Regions from separate parts of the Pseudomonas sp. 13B_2.1_Bac1 genome, predicted to be linked through region 3. Evidence: predicted binding sites of a transcription regulator. Region 3 holds the regulator's gene; each other region holds the start of a gene.
The links. The regulator FliA, encoded in region 3, starts transcription of late flagellar genes. The targets are predictions, from matches to a motif close to CTAAAGTTTNNNNNNNNNNNGCCGNTAA.
Positions count from the first base shown of each region.

Region 1: the regulator FliA is predicted to act here: its motif matches at 3,847-3,874, upstream of motA (flagellar motor stator protein MotA).
Region 2: the regulator FliA is predicted to act here: its motif matches at 7,276-7,303, upstream of NTD80_RS23650 (methyl-accepting chemotaxis protein).

Region 1 is NZ_JANLOH010000036.1:177,137-187,432, reverse strand. It holds gene orn (oligoribonuclease) at 1-176, opposite strand, end outside; gene rsgA (small ribosomal subunit biogenesis GTPase RsgA) at 285-1,316, shown strand; gene motB (flagellar motor protein MotB) at 1,901-2,923, opposite strand; gene motA (flagellar motor stator protein MotA) at 2,927-3,778, opposite strand; gene NTD80_RS08180 (HDOD domain-containing protein) at 3,946-5,481, shown strand; gene NTD80_RS08175 (rhodanese-like domain-containing protein) at 5,539-6,354, shown strand; gene asd (archaetidylserine decarboxylase) at 6,371-7,231, shown strand; gene serB (phosphoserine phosphatase SerB) at 7,374-8,588, opposite strand; gene NTD80_RS08160 (AhpA/YtjB family protein) at 8,722-10,248, shown strand.
Region 2 is NZ_JANLOH010000095.1:12,224-22,519, reverse strand. It holds gene glgA (glycogen synthase GlgA) at 1-1,030, opposite strand, end outside; gene NTD80_RS23675 (D-2-hydroxyacid dehydrogenase family protein) at 1,643-2,596, opposite strand; gene NTD80_RS23670 (alpha/beta fold hydrolase) at 2,623-3,636, opposite strand; gene NTD80_RS23665 (YqaA family protein) at 3,682-4,125, opposite strand; gene NTD80_RS23660 (DUF411 domain-containing protein) at 4,129-4,575, opposite strand; gene NTD80_RS23655 (SRPBCC family protein) at 4,687-5,145, opposite strand; gene NTD80_RS23650 (methyl-accepting chemotaxis protein) at 5,224-7,218, opposite strand; gene NTD80_RS23645 (aldo/keto reductase) at 7,360-8,355, opposite strand; gene NTD80_RS23640 (LysR family transcriptional regulator) at 8,473-9,384, shown strand; gene NTD80_RS23635 (AraC family transcriptional regulator) at 9,381-10,283, opposite strand.
Region 3 is NZ_JANLOH010000114.1:47,357-57,652, reverse strand. It holds gene flhA (flagellar biosynthesis protein FlhA) at 1-422, shown strand, start outside; gene flhF (flagellar biosynthesis protein FlhF) at 435-1,751, shown strand; gene fleN (flagellar synthesis regulator FleN) at 1,858-2,691, shown strand; gene fliA (RNA polymerase sigma factor FliA) at 2,688-3,428, shown strand; gene NTD80_RS29825 (chemotaxis response regulator CheY) at 3,599-3,973, shown strand; gene NTD80_RS29820 (protein phosphatase CheZ) at 3,992-4,780, shown strand; gene NTD80_RS29815 (chemotaxis protein CheA) at 4,792-6,996, shown strand; gene NTD80_RS29810 (chemotaxis response regulator protein-glutamate methylesterase) at 7,044-8,180, shown strand; gene NTD80_RS29805 (flagellar motor protein) at 8,180-8,920, shown strand; gene motD (flagellar motor protein MotD) at 8,984-9,871, shown strand; gene NTD80_RS29795 (ParA family protein) at 9,923-10,296, shown strand, end outside.

The DNA of each region.
Region 1 (10,296 bases), on a different contig from region 3:
TCATCCATGGTGGCGAGCACGGCATCGCTGTGGTGGATGGCGATCACCGGACCCTCGGCCAAGGTGTTGAGGTTGCTGTCGGTGACAATGGTGGCCATCTCGATGATGACGTCGGTGTCGGGGTTCAGACCGGTCATTTCCAGATCGATCCAAATCAGGTTCTGTGGGTTTTGCATGGCTTGATTCTCTTGGCACCTTGGCGTAGCTGCGCAGTTTAGCAGGCAGGGGCGTGCTAGACTCGCGACCGTTTTACCCAACCTTTGCATTATCGACACGGAACACCAATGGCCAAACGCCAGCTCAATCGTCGCCAAAACTGGCGCATCGAAAAGATTCAAGGCGAACGCGCCGCCCGCGCCGCCAAACGTGAATCCTCCGCCGTGGAAGCGCTCGAGGGCGGCGACCTGGGCCCCGAACAGACAGGCCTGGTGATCGCGCACTTTGGCGTGCAGGTCGAAGTCGAGGCGCTGGAAGGCGAACTCGCCGGCCAGGTGTTCCGTTGCCACTTGCGCGCCAACCTGCCTGCGCTGGTGACCGGCGACCAGGTCGTGTGGCGTGCCGGCAACCAGGGCATCGGCGTGATCGTCGCCCAGTTGCCGCGTACCACCGAGCTACGTCGCCCTGACAGCCGTGGCCAGCTCAAGCCGGTGGCGGCCAACGTCGACATGATCGTCATCGTGTTCGCGCCGCTGCCCGAGCCCCATGCCAACCTGATCGACCGTTATCTGGTCGCCGCCGAACACGCCGGCATTCGCCCGCTGTTGCTGTTGAACAAGTTCGACCTGATCGACGAGCAGAACGCGCCTGCGCTCAATGCGCTGCTGGCGGTCTACCGCACCCTGGGTTATCCGGTGCTGGAAGTGTCGGCGCATCACGGCAATGGCATGGAACAGCTGCAACAGCAGCTGGACGGCCGCATCAGCGTGTTCGTCGGCCAGTCGGGCGTGGGCAAATCGTCGCTGGTCAACAGCCTGCTGCCGGAAGTCGACACCCGCGTCGGCCCACTGTCGGAGCTTTCCGGCCAAGGCACCCACACCACCACCACCGCGCGATTGTTCCACTTCCCCGGCGGCGGCGAACTGATCGACTCCCCCGGCATCCGTGAATTCGGCCTCGGCCACGTCAGCCGCAGCGATGTGGAAGCGGGCTTTATTGAATTCAACGACCTGATCGGCACTTGCCGCTTCCGCGATTGCAAGCACGACCGCGAGCCGGGTTGCGCCCTGCTCAAGGCCCTGGAAGATGGGCGTGTGCAGCAGCAACGAATGAACAGCTATCGGTCGATTATTGCGAGCCTGCCCGAGAGCAGTTATTGAGGGGCCATTTCTTGATACCTATAAATGGCAACACCAAGCACCCTGGCCCATTGATTTAAAGGGTGCTGGCATCAAGAATCCGTGCAACTGGGTGGCCAATCGATGCAAGCCAGCTTGAATTCGAAATTCCTGATACCCATGATCGCTCCGTCACCAGCGCAAGCTGACAGGAGTCTGGATCCTTTTCGGGGTTGATCCAGCGGCGCAGAAGGGGCGAAGCAAGCTCCACTGCGCGTCGAATGAAGCCGCCTTCGGGCGGCTTTGCTTTTTGTGGGGCATTTATATCACCCCAAACAAGGCGACGTTCTTCTTTGCGATTTCACACGAGGCTTCGTTGCCCCTGAAATGCTACAAAGAGCTGTGGGTGAAGTGCGACATGATTTACGCCATCAGCTTCGAGCGCCTGGATAAGCTCCACAGAAAGACTCGGGCAAAAGGTCGAGAATATTTCGCGCCCCGGCTGGACACCAACGACATGCGAGGTGTTATCAGTGGAGTCAAAGCCTATCTGCCTCTTTGATGAGAAATGAAAAACGCCCCGATCAACCGGGGCGTTTTCATTGTTGAGGTGGGCTGCTTGCAGCTTATGAGCCCGTTGCAGGCGCCGTAGGATCCTTCACCCCGCCATCATCGAACAGGTTCAACTTCTGGCGCAGCTCATGCGCCGGCAATGGCTCCTGGCCGGGCGGGATGGCGCTCGGGTCGGCCGGCACTTCGCCGGGCGCACCGTCGCCTGGGGTCGGAACCGGTGGCGCGGCGTGCTGGTCGCCTTCGATAGCACGCTGGGCCTTCTTGGTCAGCACGACGATGTCGATGCGGCGATTGATCGGGTTGAACGGGTCCTTGGGATCAAACAGCTGCGAGGAGGCAAACCCCACGACGCGCGCCACTTGCGGGTCCGGATAGCTGCCGGCGACCAGGGCGCGCCGCGCCGCGTTGGCACGGTTGGCCGAGAGTTCCCAGTTGCCGAAGTCACCCTGGCCCGCGTACGGCTTGGCGTCGGTATGACCGCTGATGCTGATCTTGTTCGGTACCGCCTTGATGGTGTCGGCCATCGCCAGCAGGATGTCTTCAAAGTACGGCTTCAACCGCGCGCTGCCCGAGTCGAACATCGGCCGATTGGCCGCGTCGGTGATCTGGATGCGCAAACCGTCCGGCGTGATCTCGAACGAAATCTGATCCTTGAATTTGAGCAGCTGCGGGTTTTCCTCGACCTTGGTCTGCAGTTCTTGCAGCAACAGCTCAAGGCGCTCCTGCTCGACTTGCTCAGCCATGGCCTCGACGGTATCGCGCTCGATCGGGATTTTTTCCTGAGGCGATTCGGTCTTGATTTCCGGGTTGATGGTGCGCTCCGGCGCCAACTGCGGCGAACCGCCCAGGTCGATCACGAAGGGCGTACCGCTTTCCGAGAAACCAATGGGGTCCTTGAAGTAGCCGGCGATGGCGATCTTCTGTTCGGGCGTGGCGGTGGACATCAGCCACAGCACCAGGAAGAACGCCATCATCGCCGTCGCGAAGTCGGCGAAGGCGATTTTCCAGGCGCCGCCATGGTGCCCCGCAGCGAAGCGCTTGACGCGCTTGATGATTATCGGCTGGTTGTTTTCCATGGCTTAGCGACCGCGAACCGCTTGTTCCAGCTCGGCGAAACTTGGGCGATGTTTCGGGTACAGCACCTTGCGACCGAACTCCACCGCCAACGATGGCGGCATGCCCGACGCCGAAGCCACCAGGCACGCCTTGATCGCTTCGTAGAGGTTCACCTCTTCCTTGGCATCGTGGGCCAGGGAGGTAGCCAGCGGGCCGAAGAAACCGTAGGCCGCGAGAATACCGAAGAAGGTACCGACCAGGGCCGCACCCACGTGCATGCCGATGGCCTTCTGGTCGCCTTCGCCGAGGGACGCCATGGTCACCACGATACCGAGTACCGCCGCGACAATACCGAAACCGGGCATGCCGTCGGCGATGCCGGTCACGGCGTGGGACGGATGCTCCAGCTCTTCCTTGAGGCTGAACAGCTCCATGTCGAACAGGCCTTCCAGCTCGTGGGGTGCCATGTTGCCGGAGGACATGATGCGCAGGTAATCGCAGATGTAGGCGGTCATGCGCTCGTCTTTGAGCACGGCCGGGTACTTGGCGAAAATCGGGCTGGCCGCAGCGTCTTCGATGTCGGCTTCGATGGCCATCATGCCTTCGCGGCGGCTCTTGTTGAGGATCTCGTAGACCAGGCCCAGCACGTCCAGATAGAAAGAGTGGGTGAAGCGCGAGCCGAACATGCCCAGCGACTTCTTGATCACGTGCAGCGTCATATAGCCGGGGTTGGCCTGCAGGAAGGCGCCAAACGCTGCACCGCCGATAATCAGCACTTCGAAAGGCTGGATCAGCGCGGCAATTTTACCGTGGGAGAGGACGTACCCGCCGAGCACACTTGCGATGACGACGATGATGCCGATAATTTTAGCCATAGGAGATGAGTACTTGCGCCGTCAGGTTCATGGACATATTTGGAGGAACTGAAAAACTCTTGTTCTACTTATCGGCAAAACTGCGCCAGACTATAGCCCGTTAAGGCGAAAAGCCAGTTCGGCCCGTTCCGGGCGTGTTGACCGCAAGTGATGATCGCGCCCCAATCATGGCTAATGAAACGACAGTCCCAACTGCAAAACCCAACTCCCTCGCTGCTTGGATCAAGCGCCTGGACGACGTGCTGCTGCCTGTTCCCCAGGCCAGCCACGAACGCGTGTGCAAAGCCATCCGCGATAGCCGCAGTTCGTTGCGAGATATTGCCGAACTGATGCAGAACAGCCCGGCCCTCGTGCTCAGCGTGATGCGCGAGGCCAATAGCCACACGCATGGCAGCATGACGGCACCGGCGGAAAACCTTGAAGTGGCGCTCAATCGCCTGGGCCTCAAGCGCGCCGAAGAGTTGCTGGCACGCCTGCCCTCGGTCCCCGCCCAAGAGATTCCGGTGGCCTTGCGCCAATTGCTGCTGGTCAGCCAGCATGCCTCGCAGCAAGCCAACGGCATGTTCGGCAGCCGCCTGGCGCGGTTGTGGCAAGACATTCACTGGGGCAGCCTGCTATTCCTGTCGCCACTGTGGCCGATGGCGGTGGCCTACCCCAAGCTCCTCGAAGAGTGGGAACTGCGGGTTATCCACAAAGGCCAATCGGCGCGTGCAGTCGAGCAGGAATTGTTCGGCGTGCGCCTGCTGGACCTGTGCCTCGGCCTGACCGAAACGTGGCACCTGCCGATCTGGGTATCTCAAGGCTATACGCTGCTGCGGAACGAACAACGCCTGCTGGTCAAGGCGCTGCATATCGCCCGCGAAGATGACCCGTTGCGCCACCAGCAATTGCTGGATGCCGACCCCAACCTGCGGCGCTGGCTGAATCAGCCGGCCAACACGGTATTGCTGGCCAACGGCCTGGCGATGTCGGCCCAGGAGTCCTGGACCTGTCCGCACACCCAGCGCTGGCAATACCTGACCGCGCTGTACCTGCAACAGCCTTTGGGCGATGTGCAGCAACAGGTGCACCAGCAAGCCGTCACCAGTGCGCGCACCACCTTGATGCCGGACCTCTGGCACCCGGCGCTGTCGCTGATCTGGCCATGGCATGTGCAGAAGATCCACCGCGGCCTGCTGCCTGCCCCGCCGCCCACCGCCGAGGCCCTGGCGGTGTGGCGCAAACGCTGCACCGAATTGCTGGTGGAGCCGAGCCGCTTCGCTAACGCCATGCACCTGACCACCTGCGCCAAGGAGGCCCTGTCGGCCAGCGGCATGCAGCGGGTCATGCTGCTGATGACCGACCGCGCCCAGAGCACCTTGCGTGTACACCAGGTCGACGGCCTGCCCAAGGACGCCGCCAACCTGAGCCTGGATGTGGTCCACAGCACGCTGCTGCAGCGCTTGCTGGAAAAGTCCGCGCAGGTGCGCCTCACGCCTGACAACCACGCGCAATTCTCGGCGCTGCTGCCGCCGATCCTGCGACGCCTGTTCACCGGCGAGCACCTGCTGCTGCGCTCCCTGAGCTGCAACGGCAAGGTCGTGATGCTGATGGTCGCCGACCAGGGCGGCGGGCCGTTCTCGGAAACCACCGTGCAGGCCTTCGGCAAAACCGCCCAATGCATCGAGAAAGCGCTGCACAGCTTTACCAACCGCAGCGCCTGATGCTTGCGCTACAATCGCCTTCTTTTATCGCCAACATTTGTGCCCAGGAGACCTCACATGCCTGACTTCTCTGGCTTGCCGCTGGTGATCGAGTCCAGCGACCTGCTCGGTCGACTGAATGCCGAACAGCTGATTCTGGTGGACCTCACCAGTGCCGCCCGCCACGCCGAAGGGCACATCCCCGGCGCGCATTTCGTTGACCCCAAGCGCACCCAACTGGGCCAGCCGCCGGCGCCCGGCCTGCTGCCCCACAAGGCCGACCTGGAAAAACTCTTCGGCGAACTGGGCCACACCCCGGACGCCACCTACGTGGTCTATGACGACGAAGGCGGCGGTTGGGCCGGACGCTTTATCTGGATGCTCGACGTGATCGGCCATCAGAAATACCACTATCTGGACGGCGGCCTGCTGGCGTGGCTGGCGGGACAACACCCGCTGTCGACCGAGGTCCCGCCACCGGTCGGCGGCCCGGTCAGCCTCACGCTGCACGAGGGCCCCACCGCCACCCGCGAATACCTGCAAAGCCGCCTCGGTGCGGCCGACCTGGGGATCTGGGATGCGCGCGGCCCGCTGGAGTACTCTGGTGAAAAAGTGCTCGCGGCCAAAGGCGGGCACATCCCCGGCGCGGTGAATTTCGAATGGACGGCCGGCATGGACAAGGCGCGCAACCTGCGTATCCGCCGCGACATGCCGCAGATCCTCGAAGACCTCGGGCTGACCAGAGATAAAGAGATCATCACCCATTGCCAGACTCACCACCGCTCTGGCTTCACCTACCTGGTGGCCAAGGCGCTCGGTTATCCGCGAGTCAAAGGTTATGCCGGTTCCTGGGGCGAATGGGGCAACCACCCCGACACCCCCGTCGAGATTTAAGAGTTAAGGACAGTTAATGAAAAAGCAGTTGTTTATCCTCAGCCAGTACCTGCTGCCGCACCACCTGCTGTCGCGGTTGGCCGGTTGCATCGCCGAATGCCGCGTGCGCTGGTTCAAGAATGCCTTCACCCGTTGGTTCGCCAAGCGCTATCAAGTGGACATGTCCCAGGCCCTGGTGGAAGACGTGACTGCTTATGAGCATTTCAACGCCTTCTTCACCCGCGCCTTGAAAGACGGCGCGCGCCCGCTGGATCAAACCCCAGGCGCAGTGCTGAGCCCTGCCGATGGCGCGGTCAGCCAGCTGGGTCCGATTGAGCACGGTCGAGTGTTCCAGGCCAAGGGCCACAGCTTCAGCGTGCTGGAACTGCTGGGCGGCGATGCCGCCGTGGCGGCGCCGTTCATGGGCGGTGATTTCGCCACCATCTACCTCTCGCCGAAAGACTACCACCGCGTGCACATGCCACTGGCCGGCACCCTGCGGGAGATGGTCTACGTGCCGGGGCGGATTTTCTCGGTCAACCAGACCACCGCCGAAAACGTGCCGGAGCTGTTTGCGCGCAACGAGCGCGTTGTCTGCCTGTTCGATACCGAGCGTGGCCCGATGGCCGTGGTACTGGTGGGCGCGATGATCGTGGCATCGATTGAAACTGTGTGGGCCGGCCTGGTCACGCCGCCGAAGCGCGAGCTGAAAACCTTCCGCTACGACGAAGCCGCACGGGCGCCGATCCACCTGGAAAAAGGTGCGGAATTGGGTCGCTTCAAGCTGGGTTCCACCGCGATCGTGCTGTTCGGGCCGGATCAGGTGAAGTGGGCAGAAGAACTGGTGGCAGGTTCGCCGGTGCAAATGGGCCAGGGCATCGCACTGCCGAAAGCCTGATCTGAAGCTGACGAAAATCAATATGCAGGAGCCGGGCTTGCCCGCGATGGCGGTGTTTCAGTCAACCCATCTGTGACTGAAGTACTGCCATCGCGGGCAAGCCCGGCTCCCACAGTGACTGCATTCCTGCAGTTGAATCAGCTTATAGCTGACCGTCGCGATCACGGAAACCCAACAGGTACAGCACCCCGTCCAGCCCCAGCGTCGAGATCGCCTGCTTGGCCGATTGCTTGACCAACGGCTTGGCCCGGAACGCCACACCCAGGCCAGCAATTGCCAGCATCGGCAAGTCATTGGCGCCGTCGCCGACCGCAATGGTCTGCTCCAGGCGCAAACCTTCCTTGTGGGCCAATTCCTTCAGCAGATCGGCCTTGCGCTGCGCGTCGACAATCGGCTCCACCGCCACGCCAGTCACCTTGCCATCCACCACTTCCAGCTCGTTGGCGAACACATAGTCGATGCCCAGCTTGGCCTGCAATTGCTTGGCGAAGTAGGTGAAGCCGCCGGACAGGATCGCGGTTTTGTAGCCCAGGCGCTTGAGCTCGGCGAACAGGGTTTCGGCGCCTTCAGTCAGGCGCAGCGATGCACCGATGGCGTCCAGCACGCTCACATCCAGGCCCTTGAGCAGCGCCAGGCGCTCCTTGAAGCTGGCACGAAAATCCAGCTCGCCGGCCATGGCGCGCTCGGTGATCGCGGATACTTGCTCGCCGACGCCGGCCGCCTTGGCCAGTTCGTCGATGACTTCAGCTTCGATCAGCGTGGAATCCATGTCGAACACCGCCAGGCGACGGTTGCGCCGGAACAGCGAGTCTTCCTGGAAGGCGATATCGACATTCAGCTCCTGGGCGACGCTGAGAAATTCGGCGCGCAGGGCCTGCGTATCGGCCGGCTCACCGCGCACGGAGAACTCGATGCAGCCCTTGCCCTGGTCGGCCGGGGTGTCCAATGGCATGCGACCCGACAGACGGTCGATATGGTCGATATTCAAGCCGTACTGCGCGGTGATGGAGCTGACACGCTGCAATTGCTCGGCCGTGACCTTGCGGGTCAGCAGGGTAACGATGTGGCGTTTCTTGCCCTGGCCGGCCACCCAGTGCTGGTAATCGGCTTCGGACACCGGGGTAAAACGCACCTGCTGATCGAGCTTATAGGCCGTAAACAGGATGTCCTTGAGCACCGAGGACGCCTGTTCATTGCTCGGGATCTCCACCAGGATGCCGAACGACAAAGTGTCGTGGATCACCGCCTGGCCGATGTCGAGAATGTTTACACCACCCTGGGCCAGAACACCGGTAATGGCTGCGGTGAGACCCGGTCGGTCTTCACCGGTGATGTTTATCAGGACAATTTCGCGCAAGGCGCACCCCCAGGCTGGAAAAAAACCGCATTCTACCCACTTTCAGTGACCATCGGGCACAGCCAGCGCTTTGCCGGTCTTGGGCCTGTCGCTATACTGCGCGTCAACTTCACGGACCAAGAGCCGAGCTCAAGTGAACCGGCCCACGCCAGTAAAAACCGACAACTTCTTCCTGCTGATCTTCCGGGCACTGCGCCACCGCCGTGTACCGATCGCATTACGCATCGCCAGCCATAACGTGATCCTGGTCGCTCTGGCCCTGGTGATCTACGCCTGCGTGATGGGTTTGCAGTTCAAGCAGGCCATGCACGAGCAAGCCGACGCCCTGGGCGAAAGCTTGACCACCCAGACCGCCACCTCGGCGACTGAGCTGCTGGTGTCCAACGACATCCTCAGCCTCAACGTGCTGCTCAACAACCTGACCAAGAACCCGCTGGTGGCCCACGCCGCCATCTACAGCGTGGACAACCGGATCATGGCCGAAGCCGGGCAACGCCCGAAGAACGGCCTGCTGGGTGAAGCGGAAGGCTTGTACCAGAGCAATATTACCTTTCAAGATGTGAAGGCCGGCCAACTGCGCATCAGCCTCGACATGCAACAGTTCCAGCAGCCGATGACCATCAGCCTGCAGAGCATGGGCATCCTCAGCGCGATCCTGCTGGCATTGGCCCTGGCCTTGAGCCTGCGCCTGGGTCGGCATATCTCCACGCCGCTGATGCAACTGCGCATCTGGCTGCGGGATATCGACGAACACACCCCGGCCACCGACCGCCAGGACGAAATCGGCGACCTCGCCCGCCAACTGCACGCAAGCTTCGCCCCGGAACCGGTGATACCCGAGCCCGAGCCCGAGCCGGAATACGACGACACCGACTACGACGACGAACCCGAGTTCGAAGTGCGCGACCTGCGTGACCCGGGCTTTGACGAAAGCGCCCCGGTAGCGGGGTTGAAACCGGCGACGCGCCAGGCCTTCAAGGCCGAAGAAGACGAACTGGACGACGAAGACCCGTTCGCCGACCTGCGCGATACCACCTCGGCCAACACCGCGCCCAAACCGGCGCCGGTGCGCAGCAGCGAACCCCAATACAGTGCCGTCCTGGCCGTGCAACTGGGCGCCCAGGACCAACTGCGTCGCCTCCCCCGCGCTCGCCTGACCGAGCTGCTGGAACGCTACCGCGACTGCCTGGACCAGGCCGCCTCGCTGTACCAGAGCGAACTGCACACCCTGAACGACGGCAGCACGCTGATGTTGTTCCACAGCGAAGACAGCGGCGAGGACTACCTGACCAACGCCATTTGCTGCGGCGAGCTGCTGCGCGCCCTGGGCCATGAGTTGCAGATCGAAGTGGCTGACAGCGGCATCACCCTGCAACTGCAGCTGGGCCTGACTGTCGGCGATGATCTGTTCGGCATGAGCCAGATCGACCTGCTGCTGACAGAAATCGCCCAGGACGCCCTGGCCCTGTCCCAGCACAGCCGCAACCTGCTGCTGGTGGAGCGCAAGATCAGCGAAGACACGCTGATCCGCCAGCGCGCGCGCATCCGTCCGATTGCCAGCCCTGAAGGGGCGAGCTGTGTGGAGCGCTTGATGGAGCCGTATCCGTCGATGCTGGAGCGGCAGTTGGCGCGGATGCATGAGACCCGCGCGAAGGGCTGAAGAATGCCGCTTGGCCGACTGAAGGATCGGGGTTGTGTGGGAGCGGGC
Region 2 (10,296 bases), on a different contig from region 3:
GGTAGACCAGGCGCGAGACCACGGCGAACAGCGGGCCGGTGGAGTCATGCAGGCCGAACAATTCGCGCACATGGCCGGCGTTGATCGCCTTGCCTTCCCAGTCGCCAATGTTGAAGTTGTGGGTCAGGTGCGTGTCGGTGGAGGTTTCCCAGCTTTCATCAATGCCGTTTGGAATGCCACTGAGCAGGCCTTGCTGGGTCTTGGCGGCAAGGAAACCGTCGAGTCCGCAGCCGAATTCCGGGGTGGTGATTTCCTGGGCGTACGTCGCGCTCACGGTGGTGATATGGCTTGAGTAAGCCATGCCGGCCTTGAGGAACGACATCTTGCCGTAGAACTCCATGCCTTCCTGTTGCAGCGCGTGGGGTGGAATGCCCAGCTCCGGCGTCGAGGCCAGGCTGACCACACCCTGGTAGGCCAGGTTATGGATGGTGAACAGGGTCGGGGTGCGTGACCCACGCCAGTGCATATAGGCCGGGGCCAGGCCAGCGGGCCAGTCATGGGCGTGCACCAGGTCCGGGCACCAGTGGATCTGCGCCAGGTTGGCGGCCATGTCGGCGGCTGCCAGGCCCAGGCGGGCGAAGCGAATGTGGTTGTCGGGCCAGTCTCGGCCGTTATTGGCGCCGTAGGGCGTGCCTTCGCGCTCATAGAGCTCAGGGCAGATCAGTACATAGATAACCAGGCCGTCCTTGAGGTCCATGCGCCCGATCTTGCACGGTGGCAGCGCGGCATGGCCGCCCAGTTCACCAATGATATGGATCGGGTTGTCACTCTCCATTACCTGCGGGTAGCCGGGGATCAGCACGCGCACATCGTGCAGGTGCGCCATGGCACGGGGCAGGGCGGCAGACACGTCGCCCAGGCCGCCGGTCTTGACCAGGTCGGCGAATTCGGAGGTGACGAACAGGACTTTCTTGCGATTGGGATTATGACTCGGGACCGGCCGCACCGTGTTGAGGTCGACTAAAGCTGTCGACCCGCCAACTGGCTGACTAACACGCTCTCCTTGAATACTTGCAGCGGCACTGATCATAGTTCTCTCCACGTGTTGGTCGGCTAGTGGCCCGCTGCCACTAGCTCCGTTGACCGCATCCTGCGGCCAGGCGCACAAGCGCAATGACAAACTGGCAAGGCGTATGCCAGTTGCACGGTTAGCTCAAAAAGAATGGATAGACGGCATCTGGTGTGAACCGCTTGTGCGCGCCTTACCCTAAACCTGACCTATGGCAGAGTTGGAAAGTTTCGATTTTTTCGCGGGGTTTTTGTTTTGAAACGGACCCATCGGTCATCAGTCTAGGACAGATCCTAGAGCCTGTAGGGTTTGTGGGGGATTTTTGTAGGACAAAATACTTGTAACGATATGCAAAGCTGGGAAAACGGGGGTGGGGTTGGTGGGCGGGGTAGGCGGAGGTAGGGTTGCAGGGGGTGTGACGGTGAAGTGCTCCGATGTGGTGCGTGGGGTGCATCAGGTTGGGCGGGGGGGCAGGTTTTGGGGCTGCTGCGCAGCCCAACGCAGGGCAAGCCTGCTCACCACAGGGGAGCGGCTTGCTAAGGGGGAGGGGTTCCCTCATGAAGTGTGCTTGCTAAGGGGGGGACGGCTCCCTGATCAAGTGTGCTTGATAGGGGAGAATTGCTGCTCCCCCTTTCAGTTGAGCAGTCGGAGGGGGGCCTGATTGGCCCAGGCCTGGATGTCCTCGATCATCTGCTGGTAGAACTGCCGGTAGTTCTGCTCGCTGACATACCCCACGTGCGGTGTGGCCAGCACATTGTCCAGTTGGCGAAACGGATGGTCGGCGGGCAGCGGTTCTTCGCTGAACACATCCAGCGCGGCGCCGGCCAGTTGGCCGTTTTGCAGGGCCCGCACCAGTGCCTGCTCATCCACAATCGGACCGCGCGCGGTGTTCACCAGGCGTGCGCTGGGTTTCATCCAACCCAGCGCCTCGGCATCCACCAGGCCGCGGGTGCGGTCGCTGAGCACCAGGTGAATGGTGAGAATGTCGGCCTGTTCAAACAACTCGCGCTTGCTGACCCACGTCACGCCCGAGGCGGCTGCGCGTTCCGGCGTGAGGTTTTCACTCCAGGCAATCACGCGCATGCCGAACACCTGGGCGAACTGCGCGACTTTCTGGCCGATGCTGCCCAGCCCCAGGATCCCCAGGGTCTTGCCATACAGGTCGCCGCCCAGTCCCACCTGCCAGCCGCCCGCTCTCAGCGAGTTGGCTTCGGCCACCAGGTTGCGCGTGGAGGCCATGATCAGTGCCCAGGTCAGTTCCGGCGCGGCCTGCTTGTAGCTGTCGGTGCCACACACCTGGATGCCCAACGCCTTGGCCGCCGGGATGTCGATGGCCGCGTTGCGCATGCCGCCGGTCACCAGCAGTTTGAGTTGGGGCAAGCCCTGCAGCAGGGCCTTGTCGAAAGTGGTGCGCTCGCGCATCACGCAAATCACCTCGAACCCCTGCAGCCGCTCGATCAGGGTGGCGGTGTCCGCCGGGTAGTCATGCAGGAAATGCACCTGGCCTACCGACTCCAGCACCGACCAGTCCACCACGCCCCTGGCTACTTTCTGCCAATCATCAATGACTGCGATCTGTACCGACATTCACGCGTGCCTCGAAAAAGGTTGGATTAAAGGGCGTTCAAGCCCTGCAACAATGCTTTATTGAACTGTGCCGGTTCTTCCATTTGCGGTGCATGGCCCAGGCCCGGGAATTCCACCAGGGTGGAACGCGGGATCAGCTTGGCCACCTGCTTGCCGAGTACCGCGTAATTGCCGAGCTTGGCCTTCACCTCCGGCGGCGCCAGATCCTTGCCGATCGCGGTGTTGTCCGCGGTGCCGATCCACAGCAGGGTCGGCATCTGCAGGTCCTTGAACTCGTAGTAAACCGGCTGGGTGAAGATCATGTCGTAAATCAATGCCGAGTTCCATGCCACCTGGGTATGGCCCGGGCCTTTGTTGAGGCCGGCGAGCATATCCACCCAGCGGTCGTATTCGGGCTTCCAGCGCCCTACATAGTAGGTGTTGAGTTCGTACTTGCGAATGCCTTCGGCGCTGAGTTTAAGCTCGCGCTGGTACCACTGGTCGACGCTGCTGTAGGGCACGCCGAGGGCTTTCCAGTCTTCCAGGCCAATCGGGTTCACCAGCCCAAGCTGCTCGGTCTGGGCCGGATAGAGCAGGGCGTAGCGAGTGGCGAGCATGCCACCGGTGGAGTGGCCGATAATGGTCGCCTGGTGAATGCCGAGCTTTTCCAGGAGTTGATGGGTGTTTTGCGCCAGTTGCTGGAAGCTGTACTGATAGTGATCAGGCTTGCTGGAGGTGCAGAAGCCGATCTGGTCGGGCGCGATCACCCGGTAACCGGCCTCGCTCAAGGCCTTGATCGAGCCTTCCCAGGTAGCGCCGCAGAAGTTCTTGCCGTGCATCAGCACCACGCTGCGCCCGTTGGCCTTGCCGGTGGCGGGGATGTCCATGTAGCCCATCTGCAGGGACTTGCCCTGGGACTGGAAGTTGAAGTGCTCAAGGGGATAGGGGTACGCAAAGCCTTGCAGTTCAGGCCCGTAGGCGGGGCCTTCAGTGGCTGCGAACACCGGGGTGACACTGGCGGTGAGCAGGCCGGCAAGGCAAAAGGTGCGGATCAGAGGCATGGGCGGGGCTCCAGACAAGATGTCTCGGATGCTGTTGGGAGGCGATTAAGTGGGGATTAACACCCACTGCAAGGTCAGGGCTGCCAGCACCCCGTAACGCACGCCCTTGGCCAGGGTCACCAGCAGCAGGAAACGCCACAACGGCTCGCGCATCACCCCGGCGACCAGCGTCAGCGGGTCACCGATGATCGGTACCCAACTGAGCAGCAGTGTCCAGTGCCCCCAACGCTGGTAATGGTGCCGGGCTTTGGACAGTTGCGGGTCGCTGACCGGAAACCAGCGCCAGTGCTTGAAGCGCTCCACCCCGCGCCCGAGCAGCCAGTTCACCACCGACCCCAGCACATTGCCCAGTGTCGCGATCACCAGCAGCCACCACAGGCTGTAATGCCCGCTGAGCAGCAGGCCTACCAGCACGGCTTCGGATTGCAGGGGCAGCAGGGTCGCGGCGCCAAACGCGGCGAGAAACAGCCCCAGGTAACCGGCAAGCATCGGTCAGTGTGCCGGGTACTCGGCCACCACCACATCCTGGCCGTCGCGGGTCAGGCCGATGACCTGATACGCCTCGCTGCGACCTTCGACTTCCATGCCCGGCGAACCCATGGGCATGCCCGGTGCGGCGATTCCCAGCAGGTCGTTGCGCTTGCGCAGCGCCAGGACCTGCTCGGCGGGCACATGGCCTTCGACAAACTTGCCGTCGATCACGGCGGTGTGGCACGAGCCCAGGCGCGGCGCCACGCCAAGACGTTGCTTGACGTCACTCATATTGGCTTCGACATGGTCATTGACCTTGAAGCCGTTGCTTTCCAGGTGGCTGATCCACTTCTTGCAGCAACCGCAGTTGGCGTCGCGGTGTACGTCGATGGGGATCAGGTCGGCGGCCTGGGCCAGGGTGGTGGTGAACAGGGCCGACAGCAGGGCCAGGCGCAGAGTGGTTTTCATCAGGAGGCTCGCAAGCAGGAAGTGGCGATTGGGATGGCGGCGATCATGACGACGTCATCGCAGGCAAGCCAGCGCCCACCGGCGAGCAACCTTCGCGGTAATGTTTCAAAATTATACGAAGGGCGGGTTTTCCAGCCGATGCTTGAGTTGGTCCAGGGCAATCGCGGACAACTCGATCATGCGCTCATGCAGGGTGGCCAGCTGCAATTCGGTCTCATAGGTGAGCACGCGCTTGAACAGCGTGCCGCCGCGAAACGGCTGCAGGAAGTAGTGAATGGAGCCATCGACGGCGAGGGAGGTAAACACGGTCTTGAACTCGCCGGGGCGGCGGGCGATCTGTACGCGGTAACTCATGGGCACGCGCACGCCCAAGAGGTCGATCATTTCGGTAAAGCGCGTGCCGACGGGGAGTGAACCGGTGGTGCCGGTGTCAGCACTCAGGGATGTGGGGTGCCATTCGTGCCAGCGATCCGGCTGGGTCACATAGTCGTAGACGGCATCGATGGGGGCCTCGATAAAGCGTTCCTGACTGATCCGCTCCAAGCGGACTGACTGCTCTGCAGCGCGCATGGCACACCTCCTGTGTGGCTGTGAACTGTCAGAATAGTCCGACTCCCGCGCATTGCACGGGAGTATCCAGGCCATTTATCAGCTCACCTTGAAACGCCCCATCAAGGCAATCACGCGCCCATTGGCGTCCAGCAGCGTCTGCGTATTGGTTTGCGTGGCATGGCCGCTCTCCACCAGTTCCTCGACCATATGTCGGATCTGCACCATGCTGCGGTTGATCTCCTCGGTCACCGCGCTTTGCTGCTCGGCGGCCGTGGCGATCTGCGTGCTGAGGTTGTTGATATGGCTGACCGAGCCTGCCATCTCGTCCAGGCCGGTGTTGACCCGCGCGGTGGCATCCGCCGCCGATTGGCAACTGGCCTGGGTGTTTTCCATGGCCGCCACCGACGAACTCACCCCGGTAGTCAAACGCGCGAGCATTTCGTTGATCTGCGAGGTGCTGGCCTGGGTGCGCGCGGCCAGTGCTCGGACTTCGTCGGCGACCACGGCAAACCCCCGGCCTTGTTCGCCGGCCCGTGCCGCTTCGATTGCGGCGTTGAGCGCCAGCAGGTTGGTCTGGCCCGCAATCGCGCCGATTACGCCCAGGGTTTCGGTGATGCGCGCGGCGTCCTGGCGCATGTTCTCCACGGTGTGGGTGGCGCTGGCCACTTCGCCGATCAGGGCGCTGACACTGCTGGAGGCTTCGCCGACCACCACGCGGGAACGGTCGGCGTGTTCGTTGGCGCGTTGAGTGAACGAGGCGGTTTCTGCGGCGTTCTGCGCAACTGTGTCGGCGGTGGAACTCATCTCGGTGATGGCGGTGACGGTCTGGTCGGTCTCCGAGGCGTGGCGCACCAGGATCTGGTTGGTGTGCGCCGAGGTTTTCTGCAGTTGTTCAAGGCCCGACGACATGGCGCCGGTGGCCTGCGTGACCTCGCCGATCATGTTTTGCAGGTACACGATAAAGCGGTTGACCGAGTGGCCGATGGCGCCCAGTTCGTCTTCAGCGCGGATGGTGATGCGTCGCGTCAGGTCGGCGTCACCGGCGGACAATGCGTCAATATTGGCTTTCAGCGTGTTCATGCGTTGCACCAGTTGGCGGATCGCATAGGCCGCCAGCAGCACCAACAGCAGCACCATGGGGATTTGCACCAGGGCCAGGCTGCCGAGCACGTCGTCGCGCTGGGCGGTGATCAACGAGGTGGGCAGGGCGGTCGCCAGGAACCACGGCGTGCCTTCGATGGGGCGCATATAGAACGTGCTGGCCACGCCCTGGTTGTCGAACTCGCTGCGCTGCAAGGCCTGGTCACGGTGGGCCAGGGCTTTGCTGACCTGGGCGGCAAATGCCGAGGTGCCGGTGAGTTCGCTGATGTTCTTCAACACCACCGGGCCACTGAGGCGCGTGCTGTTGCTGATGATCTTGCCGTCGCCTTCGACGATCAGCATCTGCCCGCCGATGTCTTTTTCCTTGCTGGCCACCAGTGCGTTGAAAAAGCCCAGGGTCACGTCAATGGTGGCGACGCCATACGCCGCACCGTCCCGCTGGATCGCCATGGCGCAGTTGGTGCGCGGCTCCTGGCTGGCGTCGTCCTTGTAGGCGGCAGCCCAGGCACATTGGCCACGCGGCGCGGCGAGGCCGCCCTTGTACCAGCTCTGGTCGTAGTAATTGGGGGCAGGGTCGCTGTTCCAGAACGTGTTCACTACGAGCTTGCCCGACGCATCGCGGTGCCAGAACGTGCTGTGCTTGTTGCGCCCCGGCGTGCGCTGGTTGGGCAGCGGCCAGATGCCGCCGCCGAAGACTTTCAGCTCGCCGTACTGGTCCACCAGGCCGGGCAGGACCTTGTCGATGGCATCGCTGTCGAGCAGCACAATGGTCTGGGTGATGCTGCGTTGCTGGGCCTGGACCTTGTTCAGTTCGCCCTGGATCTGCTCGGCCACTTCACTGATGCGGTTGAGCACCACCTGTTCTTCGGTGTACTGCAGCTTCGGCGCAACCAACTGGCCGATACCCACGACCGTCAAGACCAATAACACCAGGACGAACAGCACCAGAAACAGGGTGTAGCGAGTTTGGATGGAGCGCAGTGGGGGCATGGGATTCGTCCTTACGAAGCGTTTATTGTCGACGCGGCTTTTTGGAGCTTCGTAGGGCTATCGGCTTGGCAGGGACGACCTTTAGGTACGATCGTACAAGAAAAAAGGGGGCGCCCTTTTCGGGCGCTCCACTGTCAGGCGTCAGATATCCAGCATCGCCATTACCGCCTCGGGATAACGCAGGCCGGCGGTGGCATCGGCCGGGAAGATCGCCTCCAGCGCGGTCAGCTCGCGGGTGCTGAGGGTCAGCGAGACGGCGGCGACGTTTTCTTCCAGGTACTTGCGCTGCTTGGTGCCGGGGATCGGCAGGATGAACTCGCCCTGTGCCAACACCCACGCCAGTGCCAGTTGCCCGGCCGTTACGCCTTTTTCGGCAGCGAGTGCCTGGACCTGTTGGACCAGCAGCAGGTTTTTCGCAAAGTTGTCGCCCTGGAAGCGCGGGCTGAAACGGCGGTAATCATCGGCAGCGAAATCATCCGGGCTTTTCAGCGCGCCGGTGAGAAACCCGCGGCCCAGTGGACTGTACGGCACAAAGGCGATGCCCAGGCGTTGGCAGGCAGCCAGGCAGCCGTTGAGTTCCTGATCGCGGCTCCACAGTGAATACTCGCTTTGCAGGGCACTGATGGGGTGCACACGATGAGCGCGCTCCAGTGTGGCGGCGGACGCTTCGCTCAGCCCCAGGTAACGCACCTTGCCCTGTGTGACCAGATCGGCCATGGCGCCGACGGTTTCTTCGATGGCGACGTAGGGGTCGATACGGTGCTGGTAGTACAAATCCAGGGTGTCGATGCCCAGCCGTTGCAGGGTGCCGTCGATAGCATTGCGAATGTATTCGGGCCGGCCATTAACCCCGCGCAATGCCGGATTCGCCGGGTCACGCACGATGCCGAACTTGCTCGCCAGGAACACCTGGTCGCGCTTGCCGGCGATGGCTTTGCCGATCAGTGCCTCATTGGTGTGCGGGCCGTAGATGTCGGCGGTATCGAGGAAGTTGATCCCCAGTTCCAGCGCGCGATGCAACGTGGCGACGGCCTCCTGCGTATCACTGCCGGTGGTGTAGAAATCCGTCATGCCCATGCAGCCGAGGCCGATGGCGGAGACGTGCGGGCCGTTTTTACCGAGTTGACGAGTGTGCATGGGTGCAGCTCCAGGGTGGGGAAGGGCTGCATTGTCATCCTCGACAAAACCTTGATAAACCGGCTAAAAGCACTATCACTATTCGTAATTTCTAAATAATCACCCAGGAGCCGGCCCGTGGACCGTTTTAATGCGATGCGTGTCTTCACCCGGATCGTCGAATTGGGCGGGTTTGCCAAGGCGGCCGACAGCCTGCAATTGCCGCGCGCCTCGGTGACCATCCTGATCAAGCAGCTCGAAGCGCACCTCGGCGTCCAATTGCTGCAACGCACCACGCGCCAGGTCAGCCCGACCCTGGACGGTGCGGCGTACTACCAGCGATGCGTGCAATTGCTTGCCGACCTTGAGGAAACCGAGGCGGTATTTTCCACGCGCCGGCAGAACCCGCGCGGCACCTTGAGCGTTGATATGCCCTCGGGTATCGGCCGGTTGATCGTGATCCCGGCGCTGCCGACGTTCACGGCGCGCTGCCCGCAGATCGAGTTGGAAATCGGCCTCAACGACCGCACGGTGGACCTGATCCGCGAAGGCGTGGATTGCGTGTTGCGCGGTGGCCTGGCCCTGGATGAATCACTGGTCGCCAGGCCACTGGCAATGATGGACCAAATGACCCTGGCCAGCCCCGGTTACCTCGAACGCTTTGGTACACCCGCGACATGGGACGACCTGGCGGGGCACCAGATGGTCGAGTATGTCTCCAGTGCCAGTGGCAAGCGCTTCGGCCTGGAGTTCCAGGTGGGCAGTGAACTGCGCGAGGTCAACCTGCCCAAGGTTGTGGCGGTGAACAGTTCCGATGGCTATTTCGCCGCGTGCGAGGCCGGTTATGGCTTGATCCAGGCGCCGTGCTATCACGCCAGGCGCTCACTGGCCGAAGGTCGGCTGGTGGAGGTGTTGCCGAGGTTTACGCCGCCGCCGATGGCATTGACCGCGCTGTACCCGCCGCATCGGCAATTGTCGCTGCGGGTGCGGGTATTCATTGATTGGCTGGTGGAACTCTGCGCCGGGTCGGGCACTGGGTTGCAGCGTTAAGCCTGGGCCTTGCGGTAAGCGCCGGGCTGCTGCCCGGTGACCTTGTGAAACGCGCGGGTAAACGCCGCCACTGATTGATACCCCACCGCCAGCGCTACATCGGCCACGGTCTGGTCCTGCTTGAACAGTTGGCAGGCATGGCGCACGCGCATCATCAGCAACACTTGCCCCGGCGATTGCCCGCACAGCTCATTGAACCGCTTGAAAAACGCCGAGCGCGACAGCCCGGTGCAGGCGGCCATGCTTTCCAGGCTCCAGGGTTGCTCGGGGTGGGCGATCAATTGCTCGAGCAAATGCGCAAATGTCGGCTGCCGGGCCAGCGCGGCAAGGCCGCCAAGTTCGGTGTTATCCAGCACCTGCTGGCGCAGCACATACAGAAACAGCAGATGGCAGAGGCGTTCCAGCAAGGCCGAAGAGGGCGGAGTGCGTGCGCATTCTTGCAGGATCAGGTCGAACAGGTTGCGCGCCGCCGTGAGTGACGGATCGCCGGCTCGCAGCACGATCCAGGCGGGCAGGGTGTCGACAATCATCGCCGACAGGCCGGACTGGAAATGGAAGAACCCGCAGACCAAGCCCACGCCGTCGGTGGCGCTGCTGTCCAGCGGCTCCATTGGGCGACGCGGGCATTCCTGCGCACCTGCCGCCGTGGCTTCACCCGACAGTCGATACTCAAGGTCACGCAGCAGGAACACCGCGTCGCCGTTGTCCAGCGCCACCGGTTCGGGCTCGCCATCGATGTGCAACCAGCACTGACCCTGCACGATCAGGTGGAAACTGGCCCGGGCCAGGCCGTGGGTACTGGCGTGCCAGTCGCCGCAATAACGCCCGACGTGGAACAGGCTGGTGTTGAGTTCGAGGCTGTCTAATAACCAATCGACAAGTGCACTGGACGAATTCATCTAATGGAAAGAC
Region 3 (10,296 bases):
TCGCCAACAATGCCGCCAAGAGTCAAGATACTGCCGCCCTGGTGGCTGCAGTGCGCGTCGGATTGTCGCGCGCAATCGTCCAAAGCATTGTAGGGCTTGACTCTGAGCTGCCTGTGATCACCTTGGAACCAAGGTTGGAACAAATATTGCTCAATAGTATTCAGAAGGCAGGACAAGGCCAGGAAGAGGGCGTTCTGCTGGAGCCAAGCATGGCTGAGAAGCTGCAGCGTTCGTTGATCGATGCCGCGCAGCGCCAGGAAATGCAGGGCCAACCAGTGATCCTGCTGGTGGCCGGCCCCGTCCGGGCGATGTTGTCGCGGTTTGGGCGCCTGGCAGTACCGAATTTGCACGTTTTGGCTTATCAGGAAATTCCTGACAACAAGCAAGTGACTATCGTCGCGACAGTAGGGCCCAACGGCTGAGGGTAGTGGGTTATGCAAGTTAAGCGTTTTTTCGCCGCCGATATGCGTCAGGCCATGAAACTGGTTCGTGATGAGCTGGGCGCCGACGCCGCGATTATCGGTAACCGTCGTATTGCCGGCGGTGTCGAGCTGACGGCTGCCCTGGATTACACTCCCCAGGCCCTGGCCCCGCGCGTCCCGAACATGGAACTCGAAGACGAGCTGCGCAAGACGGCCTCGCGCATTGTCTCGGCCCAGGCCGAACTGAGCATGCGTGGCGACAGCGACGCCACTACCAACCGCCAGTTGTTCGCCGGCCTGCCGCTGACCGCTGCCGAGCCGCTGGTCGAGCCTACCTTCGTTGAACCCCCGCGTCCTGCAGCGCCGGCCCCGGCCGCCGCAGTCGACCAGCGCGTGTTCGACTCGATGCGCTTTGAACTCAATGGCCTGCGCGAGCTGCTGGAAGTGCAACTCGGCTCCCTCGCCTGGAACCAGCTGCAAGGCAGCAAGCCGCAACAGGCCAACCTGTGGCGTCGCCTGCAACGCATCGGCCTGTCCGGCCCGTTGTCGCGCGACCTGCTGGCCCTGACCACTGAAATCGAAGAACCTCGCCAGGCCTGGCGCATGTTGCTGGCCCACTTGGCGCGGATGATCGTCACCCCGGAAATCGAGCCGCTGGAAGAGGGCGGTGTGATCGCCATGGTCGGCCCTGCCGGCATGGGCAAGACCACCACCCTGGCCAAGCTGGCCGCCCGTTACGTGCTCAAGTACGGCGCGCAGAATATCGCGCTGGTGAGCATGGACAGCTACCGTATTGGTGCCCAGGAACAGCTCAAGACCTTGGGCCGGATCCTCAATGTGTCGGTGACCCATGTCGACCCGGGCCAATCCCTGGCCAACGCCCTCGACCCGCTGCTGCGCAAGCGCGTGGTGTTGATCGACACCGCCGGCCTGCAAGCCAGCGACCCGGCGTTGCGCATGCAGCTGGAAAGCCTGGCCGGGCGCGGCATCAAGTCGAAAAATTACCTGGTGCTTGCAACCACCAGCCAGAAACAGGTTCTTACCGCTGCGTACCATAGCTACAAACGCTGCGGCCTGGCCGGCTGCATCCTCACCAAGCTCGACGAAACCGCGAGCCTGGGCGAGGTGTTGAGCCTGGCCATCAGTCATGAGTTGCCGGTCGCCTACCTGACCGACGGCCCGCGGATTCCGGATGATCTGCATCTGCCGCGCCGTCATCAGTTGGTCAGCCGTGCAGTCAGCGTGCAAATGCAAGAAGAGCCTAGCGAGGAAGCGATGGCCGATATGTTCGCCGACCTCTATCACAGCCCGGCAAAGCGGGTGGGTTGAGGGCAGGATGAACACCGTGAAATGTACCTACATCGATGGTCTGCAAGCGATTCACGCGGCCAAGCCATGTAGCCTGCGTCTAAGCAAGACAAGGTAAAGAAATAAAATGGGCAGCATGCATCCCGTACAGGTGATCGCGGTGACCGGCGGCAAAGGTGGCGTCGGGAAAACTAACGTGTCAGTGAATTTGTCCCTGGCCCTGGCAGAGCTTGGCCGTCGCGTCATGCTGCTGGATGCTGACCTGGGGCTGGCGAACGTCGACGTTCTGCTGGGGCTGACGCCCAAACACACGCTTGCCGATGTGATCGAAGGGCGCTGCGAGCTGCGCGACGTGCTGCTGCAGGGCCCTGGCGGTATCCGCATCGTGCCGGCCGCCTCCGGCACCCAGAGCATGGTGCACCTGAGCCCGGCGCAGCATGCCGGCCTGATCCAGGCGTTCAGCGATATCGGCGACAACCTCGACGTGCTGGTGATCGACACCGCCGCCGGGATTGGCGAGTCCGTGGTCAGCTTCGTGCGCGCTGCGCAGGAAGTCCTGTTGGTGGTCTGCGATGAACCCACCTCGATCACCGACGCCTATGCCCTGATCAAACTGCTTAACCGTGACTACGGCATGAACCGCTTCCGCGTGCTGGCGAACATGGCCCAGAGTCCACAGGAAGGGCGCAATCTGTTCGCCAAGTTGACCAAGGTCACGGATCGCTTCCTCGATGTCGCCTTACAATACGTCGGCGCAGTTCCCTACGACGAGTGTGTACGCAAGGCTGTGCAAAAGCAGCGTGCAGTCTACGAAGCGTTCCCTCGTTCCAAATGCGCCTTGGCGTTCAAGGCTATTGCCCAGAAGGTCGATACCTGGCCGTTGCCTGCCAACCCTCGGGGGCATCTGGAGTTTTTCGTCGAGCGATTGGTGCATCAGACGAGCGCAGGACCGGTGCTATGACATCCAGCGGCTACAACCTTTACAAGAAATCGGCACGTGACAGCCAGGGTGAATTGATTGAGCGCTATGCGCCGCTGGTCAAGCGCATCGCTTATCACTTGCTGGCACGCCTGCCCGCCAGCGTCCAGGTCGAAGACCTGATCCAGGCGGGCATGATCGGCCTGCTCGAAGTGTCGACCAAATACGACGCGAGCAAGGGCGCGAGTTTCGAGACGTATGCGGGTATCCGCATCCGTGGCGCGATGCTCGATGAAGTGCGTAAAGGTGACTGGGCGCCGCGTTCGGTGCATCGCAATACGCGCATGGTCAGTGACGCAATTCGCGCAATTGAAGCAAAAACCGGTCGCGACGCTAAAGATCACGAAGTTGCGGCCGAACTCCAATTGAGTCTCGACGATTACTACGGGATTTTGAACGATACCTTGGGCAGCCGCCTGTTCAGTTTCGACGACCTGTTGCAGGACGGCGAACACGAAGGGCTGCACGAGGACGGCGCGAGTGCTCATCTGGAGCCGTCGCGCGACCTGGAGGATGAACGCTTCCAGGGTGCGTTGGCGGACGCGATTGCCAATTTGCCGGAGCGTGAGCGACTGGTGTTGGCGCTGTACTACGACGAAGAGCTGAACCTCAAGGAAATCGGTGAGGTCCTGGGGGTCAGCGAATCGCGGGTCAGCCAGTTGCACAGCCAGTGCGCAGCCCGCTTGCGGGGGCGTTTGGGAGAGTGGCGAGCGCGCTGACAGGCAGTGTTGGGGAGCACTGCAAACCACACCGCGAGGGTGATTGACCCTCGCGGGATCGGCCCGTGGTGCCCCCGGCAGTCCTTTTTGTGTAATGCCTGTTGATTGAAATGGCGCGTCCAGGTGCTGGGCGCGTTTAAGACTGCTTGGAGGTCGAATTGGACAAGAACATGAAAATCCTCATCGTTGATGACTTCTCAACGATGCGGCGGATCATAAAAAACCTGTTGCGTGACCTTGGGTTCACTAACACGGTCGAGGCGGATGACGGCATTACGGCGATTCCGATCCTCAACAGCGGGAGCATCGACTTTCTGGTAACGGACTGGAACATGCCGGGCATGACCGGTATCGACTTGCTGCGCCATGTGCGCGCCGACGAAAAACTGCGCAGCCTTCCCGTGCTGATGGTGACCGCCGAAGCCAAGCGTGAGCAGATCATCGAAGCCGCCCAAGCCGGGGTCAACGGTTACGTGGTCAAGCCATTCACTGCATTGGCCTTGAAAGAGAAGATCGAAAAAATCTTCGAACGCATCCACGGCTAATGCCATCGCGGGGGAGCTATGGAGCATAAAGAAACGTCACAGGGAGACTTTGAGTCGACCCTGAAAAAGCATGCTCACCAGTTGGTCGACAGCCTTGAAAAAGGCCAGTTCGGCGACGCGGTGCAGTTAATCCATGAGCTCAACCAGACCCGTGACCGCGGCCTGTATCAGGAAGTGGGCAAGCTCACACGCGAGCTGCACAGTGCGATTGTCAATTTCCAGATTGACCCGCACATGCCCCAGGCCGAAGAAATTTCGCAAATCACCGACGCGACCGAACGCCTGTCCTATGTGGTCAGGCTGACTGAAGCGGCGGCCAACCGCACCATGGACCTGGTGGAAAACGCCACGCCTCTGGTCAATGGCATGGCCACCGAAGCCCAGGCCCTGAGCCACGATTGGGGCCGCTTCATGCGCCGCGAAGTGGGGGCTGAGGAGTTTCGTGAACTGGCGCGTCGGGTCGACGGATTCTTGTCACGCAGCGAGCAGGAAAACCGCACGGTTTCCAGCAACCTCAATGACATTCTGCTGGCCCAGGATTACCAGGACCTCACCGGCCAGGTGATCAAGCGTGTGACCCAGTTGGTCACCGAAGTGGAAAGCAACCTGCTCAAACTGGTGCTCATGGCCGGCCAGGTAGACCGTTTTGCCGGCATCGAACATGACCGTGAAGCGATCCTCTCGGAAAAAGATCCACAAAAACATCTCGCCAAGGGTGAAGGTCCGCAGATTCATGCCGATAAACGTGAAGACGTTGTGTCAGGTCAGGATGACGTAGATGACCTGTTATCCAGTTTAGGCTTCTAAGGAGCACCCACATGAGCTTCGGCGCCGATGAAGAAATCCTTCAGGATTTCCTTGTAGAGGCCGGCGAAATTTTAGAGCAACTGTCCGAGCAACTGGTCGAGCTGGAAAGCCGTCCGGATGATGCGAACCTGCTCAATGCAATTTTTCGCGGTTTTCACACTGTAAAAGGGGGCGCCGGCTTCCTCCAGCTCCATGAGCTGGTGGAGTGCTGCCACATCGCCGAGAACGTGTTCGACATCCTGCGCAAGGGTGAGCGTCACGTTGACTCGGAATTGATGGACGTGATTCTCGAAGCACTGGATGCGGTCAACGGCATGTTCAGCGAAGTCCGCGAACGTGCCCCGATCACTGCGGCCACCCCGGAACTGCTCGCCGCCCTGGCGCGCCTGGCAGAACCGGCAGACACCTCGGCAGCGCCCGTGGCGCAAGCTGAGCCTGCGCCTGTGGCAGAGCCTGAAGCGGATGTGACGGACAGCGAGTTCGAGCAGTTGCTCAACTCCCTCAATGCGGTGAAAGCCGAGGCTGAAGCGCCTGCTGCAGCCGCGCCACAAGCGCCGACCAGCGAAGACATTACCGACGCAGAATTTGAATCCCTGCTCGACCAGCTGCACGGCAAAGGCCAGTTCGCGGCCGACGCCGTGGCCCCTGCCGCCGCTGCGGATGCGCCTGCCGCGTCGACCAGCACCGACATCACCGATGACGAATTCGAAGCACTGCTCGACCAACTGCATGGCAAAGGTACCTTCGCGGCCGACGCCTTGCCGGAAGTCGCCGCGACTGCCACTGCGCCGGCCGCTGCGGCAGAACCTGCGGGCGACGGTCTGATCAGCGACCACGAGTTCGAATCCCTGCTCGACGAATTGCACGGCAAGGGCAAGTTCAGCGAAGTGGCTCCGGCTGCCGCCGCGACCGCCACCCCGGTGGCGGCAAAACCGGCGCCGGCCAAGGCCGCTGCACCTGCTGCCAAACCGGCCCCGGCACCTGCCGCCGCCCCGGCTGCTGCTCGCGCGCCGGCCGCTGCCGTGGCCGAGAAGCCGGCCAGTGAAGCCGAAACCACCGTGCGGGTCGATACCGCGCGCCTGGACGACATCATGAACATGGTCGGCGAACTGGTGCTGGTGCGTAACCGCCTCGTGCGCCTGGGCCTGAGCAGTGGCGATGAAGCCATGCAAAAGGCCGTGTCGAACCTCGACGTGGTCACCGCCGACCTGCAGACCGCCGTGATGAAGACGCGGATGCAGCCGATCAAGAAAGTCTTCGGGCGCTTCCCGCGTCTGGTTCGCGACCTGGCACGCCAGCTCAAGAAAGAGATCAACCTGGAACTGGTGGGCGAAGAGACCGACCTCGACAAGAACCTGGTCGAGGCCCTGGCCGATCCGCTGGTCCACTTGGTGCGCAACGCCGTCGACCACGGCGTCGAAACCCCGGAAGAGCGCGAAGCTTCGGGCAAGTCGCGCAACGGCAAAGTGATTCTGGCGGCCGAGCAGGAGGGTGACCACATCCTGCTGTCGATCACCGATGACGGCAAGGGCATGGACCCGACCATCCTGCGCAATATCGCGGTCAAGCGCGGCGTGATGGATAAGGACGCCGCCGACCGCCTGACCGACACCGAGTGCTACAACCTGATCTTCGCCCCAGGCTTCTCGACCAAGACCGAGATTTCCGACGTGTCCGGCCGTGGCGTCGGCATGGACGTGGTGAAGACCAAGATCAGCCAGCTCAACGGCTCGATCAACATCTACTCGACCAAGGGCCAGGGTTCGAAGATCGTCATCAAGGTGCCGTTGACCCTGGCGATCATGCCGACCCTGATGGTGATGCTGGGCAACCAGGCGTTCGCCTTCCCGCTGGTCAACGTCAACGAAATTTTCCACCTCGACCTGTCGCGCACCAACGTGGTGGACGGCCAGGAAGTGGTGATCGTGCGCGACAAGGCGTTGCCACTGTTCTACCTCAAGCGCTGGCTGGTGGCATCGGCCAAGCATGAAGAGCAGCGCGAAGGCCATGTGGTGATTCTCTCCGTGGGCACCCAGCGTATCGGCTTCGTGGTCGATCAACTGGTGGGCCAGGAAGAAGTGGTCATCAAGCCTTTGGGCAAAATGCTGCAGGGAACCCCGGGCATGTCGGGTGCGACCATCACCGGTGACGGTCGGATCGCGCTGATTCTGGATGTTCCGAGCATGCTCAAGCGTTACGCCGCTCGGCGTATTTGATTCTGGTGGGGCAGGGCGGTTTGCCCGCCCCGTCTAACGGAGTGTTTATGGTAGTCAAGGTCCTGGTGGTGGACGATTCGGGTTTCTTCCGCCGCCGCGTCTCGGAAATTCTTTCCGCCGATCCAACGATTCAAGTGATCGGCACGGCCACCAACGGCAAAGAGGCGATCGATCAGGCTATCGCGTTGAAGCCCGACGTGATCACCATGGACTACGAGATGCCGATGATGGATGGCATCACGGCTGTCCGTCACATCATGCAGCGCTGCCCGACCCCGGTGTTGATGTTCTCCTCGCTCACCCACGAAGGCGCCCGGGTCACCCTGGATGCGCTGGATGCCGGTGCGGTGGACTTCCTGCCGAAGAATTTCGAAGACATCTCGCGCAACCCCGAGAAGGTCAAGCAACTGCTGTGCGAGAAAGTCCACAGCATTTCCCGCAGTAACCGTCGCAGCCTGTTCAGCACGCCTGCACCTGCACCTGCACCTGCACCGGTTGCGGCGCCGGCCCCGGCCCCTGCGTTTGGTCGACCTGCGCCTGCGCCCGCCCCGGTGGCTCGGCCTGCCGTGGCCCCGGCCCGCGCTCCGGCGCCCAGCGCCCATTCGCCCGCGCCCAAGCGCAAGGCCTACAAGCTGGTCGCCATCGGTACCTCCACCGGCGGCCCGGTGGCCTTGCAGCGCGTGTTGACGCAATTGCCGGCCAACTTCCCGGCGCCGATCGTGTTGATCCAGCACATGCCGGCGGCCTTCACCAAGGCCTTCGCCGAACGCCTGGACAAGCTCTGCCGCATCAGCGTCAAGGAAGCCGAGGATGGCGACATCCTGCGTCCAGGCCTGGCGCTGCTGGCGCCGGGTGGCAAGCAGATGATGGTCGACGGGCGTGGTGCGATCAAAATCCTGCCGGGCGACGAGCGCCTCAACTACAAGCCGTGCGTGGACATCACCTTCGGTTCGGCGGCCAAGTCCTACGGCGACAAAGTTCTGGCGGTGGTGCTCACCGGCATGGGCGCCGATGGCCGTGAAGGCGCACGCCTGCTCAAGCAGGGCGGCAGCGCGATCTGGGCCCAGGACGAAGCCAGCTGCGTGATCTATGGCATGCCCATGGCGATCGTCAAGGCTGACCTGGCCGACGCCGTCTACAGCCTGGACGAGATCGGCAAGCATCTGGTGGAGGCCTGCCTCTGATGGATGTATTGAGCCTGATCGGCATCATCATGGCGTTTGTCGCGATCATCGGCGGCAACTACCTCGAAGGCGGCCACCTCGGCGCCCTGGCCAACGGCCCGGCGGCCTTGATCGTGATCGGCGGCACGGTCGGCGCGGCCCTGTTGCAGTCGCCCTTGAGTTCGTTCAAGCGCGCCATGCAGATCCTGGTGTGGATTATTTTCCCGCCACGCGTGGACCTGCCCGGCGGCATCGACCGCGTGGTCAACTGGAGCCTCACCGCCCGCAAGGAAGGCCTGCTCGGCCTGGAAGGCGTGGCCGATGCCGAGCCCGACAGCTACGCGCGCAAAGGCCTGCAATTGCTGGTGGACGGCGCCGAGCCGGAAGCGATTCGCAGCATCCTGGAAGTGGATTTCTACACCCAGGAAAGCCGCGACATCAACGCGGCCAAAGTCTTTGAAAGCATGGGCGGCTACGCGCCGACCATCGGCATCATCGGTGCGGTGATGGGCCTGATCCACGTGATGGGCAACCTGGCCGACCCGTCGCAACTGGGCAGCGGCATTGCCGTGGCGTTCGTGGCCACCATCTACGGTGTCGCGAGTGCCAACCTGGTGCTGCTGCCGGTGGCCAGCAAGCTCAAGTCCATCGCCATGCGCCAGTCGCGTTACCGCGAGATGTTGCTCGAAGGCATCCTGTCGATTGCCGAGGGTGAGAACCCGCGGTCGATCGAATTGAAGCTCCAGGGCTTCATGGATTGATGAACATGGCTATCGACTTGTGGCGAGCGGTCACATGATTTACGTAAAGAGAGGTGTCAGCCTGTGAGCCGTCGCCGTCGCGAGCCTGAAGAGCACGTCAACCACGAACGCTGGCTGGTGTCCTACGCGGACTTCATCACCTTGCTGTTCGCGTTTTTCGTGGTGATGTACTCCATCTCGTCGATCAACGAAGGCAAGTACAAAGTCATTTCCCAGGCGCTGATCGGGGTATTCAACGACGCCGACCGCGCCCTCAAGCCGATCCCCATTGGCGAGGAACGGCCCAAGACCGTGACCCCGGCCAAGCCGCTGGTCAATGACAGCGATGAAACCGCCGCCGGCGTGGGTGGCACCAGTGACCCGCTGAAAAGCATTGCCGACGACATCAGCGCCGCGTTCGGCGACCTGATCAGTTCCAATCAGATGACCGTGCGCGGCAATGAGTTGTGGGTGGAGATCGAACTCAACTCCAGCCTGCTGTTCGCCAGCGCCGATGCAATGCCCAGCGACCAGGCGTTCACCATCATCGACAAGGTGGCGGCGATCCTCAGGCCGTTCGAAAACCCGATCCATGTGGAAGGCTTTACCGACAATTTCCCGATCAGCACCGCGCAGTACCCGACCAACTGGGAGCTGTCGTCGGCGCGGGCCGCGAGCATCGTGCGCATGCTCGCGATGCAGGGCGTAAACCCCGGGCGCCTGGCCTCGGTGGGCTATGGCGAGTTCCAGCCGGTGGCCAACAACGCCACGGTGGAAGGCCGCGCGCGCAACCGCCGGGTGGTACTGGTGGTCTCGCGCAACCTGGATGTGCGCCGCAGCCTGACCGGTACCGGCACTGCCAATGCAACACCGGACGCGGCCTTGAAGCGGGCTGGCACACAAACTGCACCGGCCCCTGCAAAGCCGCCGGTGCGTCAGAGTGCCGTCAATTCTCCGTCGCCGGCTCAATAACCTTATGCAATGTCTCGGTCGCGCCTGTGCCTGCCGGGAGGAACCATCCGAATGAGAGTCTGGGCAGTTGCCAATCAAAAAGGTGGAGTCGGCAAGACCACCACCTCCATCGCCTTAGCCGGTTTGCTGGCCGAGGCGGGCAAGCGTGTGGTCGTAGTGGACCTGGACCCGCATGGCTCCATGACCAGTTATTTCGGCTACGACCCGGATGCGCTGGAGCACAGCTGCTACGACCTGTTCCTGCACAAGGGCAGCGTGCCGGCCGACCTGCCCGGGCAACTGCTGCTGCCCACCAGCAACGAGAGTATTTCCCTGTTGCCGTCGAGCACCGCGCTGGCCACCCTCGAGCGCCAGTCGCCGGGGCAGAGCGGCCTGGGCCTGGTGATCGCCAAGACCCTGGCGCAACTGTGGCAGGACTTCGACTA